One region of the Cellulomonas chengniuliangii genome, then DNA from elsewhere that is predicted to be linked to it. Evidence: predicted binding sites of a transcription regulator. Region 1 holds the regulator's gene; the other holds the start of a gene.
What was found. The regulator LexA, encoded in region 1, represses DNA repair genes until DNA is damaged. The targets are predictions, from matches to a motif close to TCGAACANNTGTTCGA.
Positions count from the first base shown of each region.

Region 2: the regulator LexA is predicted to act here: its motif matches at 1,680-1,695, upstream of ruvA (Holliday junction branch migration protein RuvA).

Region 1 is NZ_CP101988.1:2,144,067-2,149,600, forward strand. It holds gene NP064_RS09910 (AMP-binding protein) at 1-231, shown strand, start outside; gene nrdR (transcriptional regulator NrdR) at 241-747, opposite strand; gene NP064_RS09920 (LysM peptidoglycan-binding domain-containing protein) at 908-1,324, opposite strand; gene lexA (transcriptional repressor LexA) at 1,666-2,403, shown strand; gene NP064_RS09930 (Rho termination factor N-terminal domain-containing protein) at 2,504-2,731, shown strand; gene NP064_RS09935 (L-lactate dehydrogenase) at 2,834-3,841, opposite strand; gene NP064_RS09940 (ATP-dependent DNA helicase) at 3,902-5,534, opposite strand, start outside.
Region 2 is NZ_CP101988.1:1,662,822-1,668,355, reverse strand. It holds gene ruvB (Holliday junction branch migration DNA helicase RuvB) at 1-1,012, opposite strand, end outside; gene ruvA (Holliday junction branch migration protein RuvA) at 1,005-1,616, opposite strand; gene ruvC (crossover junction endodeoxyribonuclease RuvC) at 1,738-2,304, opposite strand; gene NP064_RS07735 (YebC/PmpR family DNA-binding transcriptional regulator) at 2,368-3,123, opposite strand; gene pdxT (pyridoxal 5'-phosphate synthase glutaminase subunit PdxT) at 3,178-3,789, opposite strand; gene NP064_RS07725 (pyridoxal phosphate-dependent aminotransferase) at 3,813-4,988, opposite strand; gene NP064_RS07720 (NUDIX hydrolase) at 5,098-5,534, opposite strand, start outside.

The DNA.
Region 1 (5,534 bases):
GTCGTGGGCATCCCGGGCGGAGACATGGGCGAGAAGGTCGTGGCAGCGGTCGTGCTCGACCCCTCCGCCTCCCCGAACATCGACCTCGCCGCCGTGCGCGAGTGGTGCGGGCAGCGCCTGGCCCGCTACGCGGTGCCGCGCGAGCTCGTCATCGTCGCCGACCTGCCCCGCTCGCAGATCGGGAAGGTGCTGCGACGAGTGGTCCGCGAGCAGGTGCTCACACGCGCCTGACGGGGGCGGCTACTGCTCTGAACGCGCCTCGTCGTCCCCCGGCCCCGCCGGGTCGGACGACGAGGCGACGTCGCGCTCTGCCCGCAGCACGGTGATGGCGGCCTCGAAGTCCTCGAGCGAGTTGAACGCCTGGTAGACGCTCGCGAACCGGAGGTAGGCCACCTCGTCGAGCTCGCGCAGCGGTCCCAGGATGGTCAGGCCGATCTCGTAGGCGTCGAGCTCCGCGGTGCCACTGGCCCGAATCGTCTCCTCGACGCGCTGCGCGAGCAGGGCGAGGTCGTCATCGCTGACCGGCCGGCCCTGGCATGCCTTGCGGACGCCGTTGACCACCTTCTCGCGGCTGAACGGCTCCGTGACTCCCGATCGCTTGACGACCGAGAGGCTGGCGGTCTCCACCGTGGTGAACCGCCGGTTGCACTCGGGGCACTGGCGGCGTCGGCGGATCGACGCGCCGTCGTCCGAGGTGCGCGAGTCCACCACGCGCGAGTCCGCGTGCCGACAGAACGGGCAGTGCACAGGTGGCTCCTCGCCAGCTCGACCGCCGCGATGTCGCGGCAGAGGACCGGTGTGACGATGTGCCGTGCTGGAGCGCGGCATCGCGGCGCCGTTGACAGACGCCAGCGAAGAACCTATGACGTCCAGTCCTCGCCCTGCAAGGCAGCAGGCTGTGACCCTGTCAGCGCTCGACGGGCAGGAGGATGCGCTGGCCCGCGGTGAGCCCGGCGCCCTGCGCCCCGTTGAGATCGACCAGCTCGAGGAGCACGTCGCGGACGTCCTCGCCCGGCGCCGCGAGATCGGCCGCCAGGTCCCAGTACGTGTCCCCCGCCGCCACGGTGTAGGCCTGCACCTCGAGGGCCCGCGCAGGCGCGCCGGCCACGGCCTTCGTGCCGATGAGGCCGAACGCGGTCACCAGCATGAGGGAGAGCATCGCGACGACTCGCCGCCCGCGGGGGGTCAGCTGCAGCGTGGGCTCGACCGGGCGCGCGGGCCTGGCGGTCCCACGGCCTGCGGCCGGCGACGGGCGCCGGGCGGGGCAGGGGATGACCACGGCGTCGCCCTGACGTGCGACCGAGCCGATCACCATCGTGCTCATCTCGTTGCCACCTCTCTGATCGAACACCTGTTCGTCGAACGCTTGTGCGATGTCTACCACCTCGCCCGGGGGATGTCGAGACTCGCTCGAACAGATGTTTGATCGAAAGGCCCCGCTCCCCTAGGCTGGCGCAGCAGGCGACAGACCATCACGAGGCGCTGACACGGGACCCCCGGTCGGCCTAACGGCGGCGGCGCCGGAGCACAGACGACGGACTGGGGAGGCCAACGGTGGGCAGCGACGGCAGGACGGTCGACGACGACCTCGCAGGGCAGACAGCCGCGCCGCAGCGCGCCTCCGAATCGGGGGCGGGCGCGCAGGCCGTCGAGGACCTCGGGCCTATGGGCGCGGCGCCCGCCGGCAAGGTCGCCCTCGCCGTGGTGGGCACGCCCGCGCCTGAGGCTGGTGACGAGCTCACGCCGCGGCAGCGGCTCGTGCTGGAGACCGTGCGTGCCGCCGTCGAGTCCCGCGGCTACCCGCCGAGCATGCGGGAGATCGGGGAGGCCGTCGGCCTGACCAGCCCGTCGAGCGTCAAGCACCAGCTCATGTCGCTCGAGCGCAAGGGCTACCTCCGCCGCGACCCGAACCGCCCGCGGGCCATCGAGGTCGTCCAGCGTGACGACTCGCGTGGCGTGCAGCGCTGGACCGCCCCGCAGCCGCCGCACGTCGACCTCGCGGCGGTCGGGCAGGACGAGGCCGCCCCGACCCCCACCTACGTCCCCCTCGTGGGCAGGATCGCGGCGGGCGGGCCCATCCTGGCCGAGCAGGTCGTCGAGGACGTCTTCCCGCTCCCCCGCCAGCTCGTGGGCGACGGCGAGCTCTTCTTGCTCAAGGTCGCCGGCGACTCGATGATCGACGCCGCCATCTGCGACGGGGACTGGGTCGTGGTGCGACGCCAGCCCGTCGCGGAGAACGGCCAGATCGTGGCCGCGATGATCGACGGCGAGGCCACGGTGAAGACGTTCAAGAGGGCTGACGGCCATGTGTGGCTGCTGCCGCACAACGCGGCCTACGCGCCTATCCTCGGCGACGAGGCGCAGGTCCTGGGCCGGGTCGTGAGCGTGCTCCGCAGCCTCTGACCCACCGCCGCCGGCACGACATGCGCCGTCAGCGGGCCTCGGCCAGGCTGGCGGCACACGGCCTCGCCGATCGGCCCGCAACGCGTGAAGGAGGGGCACGATGCCTGGACGCATCCGAGATCCCAGGCCCGACACCAGGGCCAGGCTCTCCGAGGCATTGCGCCGCGACGGCGACAGCACCCAGGAGCCGGCACGGAACTCCACCTCGACCGACGGGTACGAGGGATGGACCGTGGACAACCTGCGGCGCCGCGCGGCCGAGGTCGGCATCGAGGGCCGCTCCACCATGCGCAAGGACGCGCTGATCGAGGCCCTCCGCTCCCGCTGAGCGATGAGCGTGGCCCGCCGCGGGCTTCCCCGCAGCGGGCTATCGGCGCCGGATCAGGCGGACCGGGGTGGCCTCCGCTCCGGAGGACAGCCCGGGCACTGACTAGAGGCCGAACCGTCGCGCGACCGCCTTGAGCGCCTCGGCGGAGCGGCGCAGCCCAGCGAGCTCGTCGGCCGACATCGGCACCTCGAGCCGCTCCCCGACCCCCTGGCCGCCCACCAGGGTGGGAACTGACAGGCACACGTCGGAGATGCCGCGGTAGTCCTGCAGCAGCGAGGAGACCGGCAGGATCCGCTGCTCGTCCTTCAACACCGCCTCGATGATGCGCGACCCCGCCAGCGCGACCGCGTAGTTGGTCGCGCCCTTGCCCTCGATGATGCGGTAGGCGGACTCGACGACCTCGCGGGCGATGCGCTCGCGCACGTCGTCGGTGAGCGGCCCCTTGCCACCGAGGCCGTTCCAGTCGAGCAGCGGCACCGCGCCGATGGTCGCCGAGCTCCACAGCGGCAGCTCGGTGTCCCCGTGCTCCCCGGCGATGTAGGCGTGCACGTTCTGCACGGCGACCCCGGTGTGCTGCGCGATCAGGTAGCGCATCCGGGAGGAGTCCAGCACGGTGCCGGACCCGAAGAGCTGGTTGGAGGGCAGGCCCGAGACCTTGAGCGCCGCGTAGGTCACGATGTCCACGGGGTTGGTGACCATCACGTAGACCGCGTTGGGCGCGACCTCGACCAGCCCGGGCAGGATCTTGCGGACCAGGGAGATCGTCGCGCCCGCGAGGTCCAGGCGGGACTGGCCGGGCTCCTGCTTCGCGCCCGCGGTGACCATCACGATGTCGGCGTCCGCGCAGACCGCGATGTCGTCCGAGCCGACCACCTCGGCCATCGGCATGAACTGGATGCCGTGGCCCAGGTCGAGCGCCTCGGCCTCGACCTTCGCCTTGTTGATGTCGTAGAGGACAACGTTCCGCGCGGCCCCGCGCATCAGGGCCGCGTACGCCATCGTCGCGCCGACCGAGCCCGCGCCCACCACGGCCAGCTTGCTCGTGCGCCGCTGCGGGCCGGCGGTCGTGTCAGGAAGTCCCAGGTCGTCGGTCTCGTGTTGCGCGCTCACGCGTCCTCCTCGCCATAGGGCCGTGTCGCCCGTGCGGCGCGCGCTGGCGCCTCTCACAGGCTAGTTCGTGCCGGGCGAGTTCGTGACGGGAGAGGACGCGTCGAGACGCCGAAGCGCGGCGAGCGCGACCTCGCGGTCGGTCGTCCGCCAGAAGCCCGGGAGGGAACGGGCCAAGAACTCGCCATAGCGCGCGGTCGCGAGCCGGGGGTCCAGCATCGCGACGACGCCCCGGTCTGACGTCGATCGGATGAGCCGCCCCGCGCCCTGCGCGAGCAGCAACGCGGCATGCGTGGCCGACACCGACATGAACCCGTTGCCCCCTGCGGCGGCGACCGCGTCCGACCGCGCCGAGCGCACCGGGTCGTCGGGCCGCGGGAACGGGATCCGGTCGATCAGCACCAGCTGGCATGAGGGGCCGGGCACGTCGACGCCCTGCCACAGGGACAGCGTGCCGAACAGGCAGGCCCGCTCGTCGGCGGCGAACTCCCGCACCAGGGTCGGCAGCTGGTCGTCCCCTTGCGCGAGCACCGGGACGTCGAGGCGCTCGCGCATCGCCTGGGCCACGGCGTCCGCGGCACGCCGCGAGGAGAACAGCCCGAGGGTGCGCCCACCCGCGGCGGTGATGAGCTCGGCGATCTCGTCGAGCTGGGCGTCGGTGGCGGGCTCGCGGCCCGGAGGCGGGAGCCGTCGCGCGATGTAGAGGATGCCCTGGCGCGCGTAGTCGAAGGGGCTGCCGACATCCAGCCCGTGCCACTTGGGCGCCGCCGGGTCGGCGGCCTTGCCCCCGCCCGCCGCGGGAGCAGCCCCGCTGGCGCCGGGCAGCCGGTCCGGCCCCGACGGCTCGGAGCCGGTGGAGACGTCCAGGCCCACCGATCGCGCCACTGACGTGAACGAGCCGCCGAGCGCGAGGGTCGCGGACGTCAGCACGGCTGAGCGCCCGGCGAAGAGGTTGGTGCGGATCAGCCCGTTCACGGCCAGCGGCGCGGCGTGCAGCCGGGTCATCGTCCCGCCGCGGGCGGCGCCGTCGCCTCGCGAGCACCACAGCACGGTGTGGCGGTTCTCCTCCGGGTCGCCGGCCATCCGCTCAGCGGTCTCGAACAGGGTCAGCATCGCGGACACGGCCATCTTCAGGCCACCGTCCGGGGAGCCCCCGGACGCGCGGCCCACCGCCTGGGCCGGCACGCCCTCGGGCTTCAGGTGGGACAGCAGCACACGGGCGGCGTCCCGCACCGCCCCCACCACCTCGAGCGCGGCAGGGGGCAGCCCGTCGGGGAACCGCCCCTCCGGCAGCTCCATGAGCACGGCGCCGAGGGCGATGCTCGCGGCGTCCAGGTCGGTCGTCGCGAGTCCCCCGTGCCTGCGGGCGAGCCGCGCGGCGTGCTCGATGACGCCCACCGAGAGCTCGCCGGTGGCCTGCGCGGTCACCCGGTCGGTGAGCTCGTGGGCCTCGTCGACGATGAGCACCTCGTGCTCGGGCAGCACGTTGGGGGATCCGGAGGCTGCGATGCCGAGCATCGCGTGGTTGGTGACCACGACGTCCGCCTCGCGCGCCAGGCCCCGGGCGCGTTCGGGGAAGCACTCGGAGAGCATCGGGCACTTGCCGCCCAGGCACTCGAGGGACGTGACCGACACCTGGCGCCAGGCGCGCTCGCTGACGCCGGGGACCAGGTCGTCACGGTCTCCGGTGTCGGTC
Region 2 (5,534 bases), 480 kb from region 1:
CGATGCGCCCCCGGGGAGTCCGGCCCACCAAGCCCTCGCGCACCAGGAATGGCTCGGCCACGGTCTCGACGGTCTCCGGCTCCTCCCCCACGGCGACGGCCAGGGTTGTGAGCCCGACAGGCCCGCCGCCGAACCGCATGCACAGCGCGGTCAGCACCGCCCGGTCGAGCCGGTCGAGCCCCAGCGGGTCGACCTCGTAGACCTCGAGCGCCGCCCGGGCTGCCTCGAGGGACAGCCGTCCATCGCCACGGACCTGCGCCCAGTCCCTCACCCTGCGGAGCAGGCGGTTGGCGATACGCGGGGTGCCCCGGGACCGCGAGGCGATCTCGCCCGCGGCCTCGGCGTCGAGGGGCACGCCCAGCAACCCCGCTGATCGGGACAGCACCCGCTCGAGCTCCTCGGCGGAGTAGAAGTCGAGGTGGGCGGTGAAGCCGAACCTGTCGCGCAGCGGGGCGGGCAGCAGGCCGGCGCGCGTGGTGGCGCCCACGACCGTGAACGGCGGCAACGACAGCGGGATCGCACTCGCGCCGGCGCCCTTGCCCACCACCACGTCGACCCGGAAGTCCTCCATCGCCACGTAGAGCAGCTCCTCGGCGGGTCGCGCGAGGCGGTGGATCTCGTCGAGGAAGAGGACCTCGTTCTCCTCGAGCGACGACAGCACCGCCGCGAGGTCGCCGGCGTGCTGGATGGCGGGACCGCTGGTGACGCGCAGCGACGTGCCCAGCTCGGCGGCGATGATCATGGCCAGCGTCGTCTTGCCCAGGCCGGGCGGGCCGGACAGCAGCACGTGGTCCGGCGCCTTCCCCCGCCCTGCGGCCGCGTCGAGGATCAGCGAGAGCTGGTCGCGCACCACGTGCTGGCCGACGAACTCGTCGAGCCGGCGCGGGCGCAGCGCGGCCTCCGCCGCGCGCTCCAGGTCGGACGCGTCCGGCCGCACGACGGACGCCTCGGCGTCGGACGACGCCAGGCCGTCACGTCCCAGGTCGCGGATGTCGTCGTCGAGCTCAGCCACGGCCGCCGCCCAGCGACCGCAGCGCGGCCCGCAGCACGCCGGCCACATCGTTGGCGTCCACCCCGCCGTCGGCCTCGAGGACCTGCGCCACCGCGTCCTCGGCGGCGCGCGCGTTCCAGCCCAGGCCGACGAGCGCGTCCACCACCTGCGCCCGCCGGTCCGTCACGGGCAATGGCGTGAACGCCCCGTCCGACGCTGTCGCGGGCGCCCCGAGCCGGCCGCCGAGCTCCAGCACGATCCGTTGGGCGCCCTTGTGCCCGATCCCCGGGACCCGCTTGAGCGCGGCGAGGTCCTCCCCCGCGACGGCCCGTCGCAGCCCGTCGGGGCTGTGCACCGCGAGCATCGCGAGGGCGAGCCGTGGGCCCACCCCGCTGACGGTCTGCAGCACCTCGAACACCTCGCGCTCGTCGGAGTCAGCGAAGCCGAACAGGGTGAGCGAGTCCTCGCGCACCACGAGGGACGTCCACAGCAGGGCCTCGGCCCCGACGCGCAGCCCGGCGAGCGTGGTCGGCGTGGCCTGGACGAGCATGCCCACACCGCCGACCTCCACGACCGCGGCGTCCAGCCGCACAGCCTGCACCGTGCCTCGTACCGACGCGATCACCCGTGGTCCTCCCTCGTCCTCGGACCGCGACCGACGCGCGCCCGACAGAACTATCCCATGCGCACGAACACCTGTACGAACGACACGCGACCGCCAGCCGCGGCAGCCCGTGCGCGGGCGGTCAGCCGCGGGCTCGCGCGGCCTGCTCGGCAGCCGCCCAGGCTCGCTGCGCCGCCGTCATCGACCCAGGAGCCCGCTGCGGGGCCCCGAGCGCGCCAGCGGGCCGCCACAGGTGGCAAATCGCCAGGGCGAGGGCGTCGGCCGCGTCCGCCGGGCGCGGCAGCTCGTCGAGCGCGAGGAGCCGCTGCACCATGACCTGGACCTGCGCCTTGTCGGCGCGCCCACTGCCCGTGACCGCGGCCTTCACCTCGCTGGGGGTGTGCAGCGCCACGGGGATGCGACGGCGCGCCGCCGCGAGCATCGCGAGCCCCGCCACCTGCGCGGTGCCCATCACGGTGCTGACGTTGTGCTGCGCGAAGACGCGCTCGATGGCCACCGTGTCCGGGGCGTGCTCCTCGATCCACTCGTCGAGCTGCACCGAGATGGCCAGCAGGCGCTGGTCGATCTGGTGGGAGGCGTCCGAGCGCGCCACGCCCACGGCGACCATGCGCGCCTTCCGCCCGGGAAGCCCGTCGACGACGCCCAGGCCGCAGCGGGTCAGGCCGGGGTCGACTCCGAGCACGCGCACGCGCTCAGTCTCCCAGCCCGCCGGGCCGCCGGGCGGCAGGCCCGCCCGGCGCGCCCAGACGGCTCACTCGGCGTCGAGCTCCGCCATGACCTCGTCGGAGGCGTCGAAGTTGGCGTACACGTTCTGCACGTCGTCCGAGTCCTCGAGCGCGTCGATCAGGCGCATGATCTTGCGCACGCCCTCGACGTCGACCTCGATCTGCATCGACGGGTAGAACACGACGTCCGCCGAGTCGTACTCGATACCGGCCTCCTGGAGCGCCGTGCGCACGGGCACCAGGTCGGTCGCGGCGGAGAGCACCTCGAACGAGTCGCCGAAGTCGTTGACCTCCTCGACGCCGGCGTCGAGCGCGGCCTCCATCACGGAGTCCTCGTCCGTGCCCTCCTTGGGCACCATGACGACGCCACGGCGGGAGAACAGGTACGACACCGAGCCAGGGTCGGCCATCTGGCCGCCGTTGCGGGTGAACGCCACGCGCACGTCGGACGCCGCCCGGTTGCGGTTGTCGGTGAGGCACTCCACGAGCACCGCGATGCCGCCGGGGCCGTAGCCCTCGTACATGATCGTCTCGTAGTCGGCGCCGCCGGCCTCCTGGCCGGAGCCGCGCTTGACGGCGCGGTTGATGTTGTCGATGGGGACCGAGGTCCGCTTCGCCTTCTGGATCGCGTCGAAGAGCGTCGGGTTGCCCGCGACGTCACCGCCGCCCGTGCGGGCGGCCACCTCGATGTTCTTGATCAGCTTCGCGAAGAGCTTGCTCCGCTTGGCGTCGACGACGGCCTTCTTGTGCTTGGTGGTGGCCCACTTGGAGTGACCCGACATCGCTACCCCTTCGTCTCCGCCCACGAAGCCCGATCAGCGCCGCGACGGGCGGGGTCAGAGGCTGTCGCGGACGATCTGCACGAACAGTCGATGCACCCGCGCGTCGCCGGTGACCTCCGGATGGAAGGAGGTCGCGAGCAGTGGGCCCTGGCGCACCGCGACGATCCTACCGGCGGCAGGCCCTGTGTCGACGCGCCCGAGCACCTCGGCCGCGGGACCGACCTCCTCGACCCACGGCGCGCGGATGAAGACCGCGTGCAGCGGGGACGTCGCGCTGTCCTCGATGCCGTCGATGACCAGGTCTGTCTCGAACGAGTCGACCTGGCGGCCGAAGGCGTTGCGCCGCACCGTGATGTCGAGCCCGCCGAGCACCTGCTGGCCGGCGGCGCCGCCCAGGATCCGGTCGGCGAGCAAGATCATCCCCGCGCACGACCCGTACGCCGGCAGCCCGCCGCGGAGTCGGTCCCGCAGCGGCTCGAACAGGTCGAAGGCGCGCAGCAGCTTGTCGATCGTGGTGGACTCGCCGCCCGGGATCACCAAGCCGTCGATCGCGTCCAGCTCGGCCACGCGGCGGACGGGCACGGCGCGCGCGCCGGCGGCCGCCAGGGCGGCGGCGTGCTCGCGCACATCACCTTGCAGTGCCAAGATCCCGATCGTCGCCGTCACGGCAGCAGATCCTAGGGCCTGCCTCAGCCGAGCTGCGCGGACGTCCCCACTGCGATGACCGCGGCCTCACGCTCTGCCTGCCATGCGTCGACGTAGTCCGCGAGCCGGCCCAGGCCGGCCAGGATCGCGGCCTCGTCCGAGGCGAGGGAGACCCGGACCATGCCCTCGCCGCCCGCGCCGAACGCGGAGCCTGGCGACACCGACACGTGGCGGTCGCGGAGCAGCGCGAGGGCGAACTCCTCGCTGTCCGGGGTGGCCCGGGACACGTCGACCATCAGGTAGAAGGCGCCCTCGGGCATCACGTAGGGGATGCCCCGGGTGTCGAGCAGTGCGACGGCGGCGTCCCGGCGGCGGCGGTAGGAGGCGACCGCCCGCACGACGTCCTCCTGGGAGCCGCGCAGGGCCGCCAGGGCCGCCCGCTGGCTCACCGTCGACGGGCACGCGACGGTGGCCTCGGCCACCTGGCCCAGCAGGTCGTGCACAGACGGGTCGCGGGTGACCACGTAGCCGAGCCGCCAGCCGGTCATGGCGTACGTCTTGGAGAAGGTGAAGAACGTGACGACGCGGCCGTCGGTGTCGAACGAGGCCGGGCTCACGTGCTCGGCGCCGAACGTGATCGCCTCGTAGCACTCGTCGGAGAACACCCACAGGTCGTGCCGACGCGCGATGTCCACGATGCCGGCCAGCACCTCCGCCGGGTACATGGCGCCTGTGGGGTTGTTGGGCGAGTTGACGAGGATGACCTTGGTGCGGGGCGTGATCGCCGCCTCGATGTCCGCGAGAGTGGGCACGAAGCCAGCCTCGGCGCGCGCGGGGTAGGTGCTCACGTCCACGCCCACGGCCGCTGCGGCCATACGCCAGTTCGGGAACTCCGGGTCGGGCACGAGCATCTCGTCGCCCGGTCCCATGGTGGCGTTGATGGCCATCGCGAGGCCGTGCATCGCCCCGTGGGTGACCACCACGTCGTCCGCGCCGACGGCCAGCCCGTTGGACTCGCCGACCTTCTGCGCGAGCGCGGTGCGCAGCTCGAGAGATCCGATGCTCGAGGTGTAGCCGGTGTGCCCGTCGCGGGCGTCCTGGGCCGCGGCCTCCACCACGTGGGGAGGGGTCGGCACGTCGGGCTCGCCGAGCTCCAGCCTGATGGCGGTGGGGTCCAGCATCGCGAGCTCCATGAGGTGCCGGATGCCGCTGCGCTGCATCCGGAGGACTGGAGAGATGTTTGACGGCACGTACCGCACGGTAACCCCAGCCTGCGGCGTCACTGCGGTGATTCACCGAGTGAGACCGAGAAGACCACGATGCGAGCGCTTACGCGGCGCCCAGCCCCAGGCGCCGTGTGCGGCCGTCCCACCCCGGCAGCAGGCTGCGCACCAGTCCCGCGAGCCCTTCGGGGAACACCTCGAGCTCTTCCCGGGCGAGGTCCTCGAGGTCCCACCAACGGAGCTCGTCGATGACGTCGCGCTCGAGGTCGGTCCAGCCCGCACGGCTCAACGCGGCAGCCTCCGCCGCGGCCCCCGCGTCGAGGCGCGCCACGTAGATGTCCTCGTCCTGCCGGCAGTGCTCGGCCACGAAGTCGAACACGGCGGAGCGGGTGAACACCGGACCCACCAGCTGCTCGGGCCGCAGTACCAGCCCCGTCTCCTCGCGCACCTCGCGGACGGCGGCCGCGCGGGAATCCTCCCCCGCGTCGATGCCGCCCCCGACGGTGAACCACCAGCTCCGGCTCGGCTGGTCCGCGTCATGAC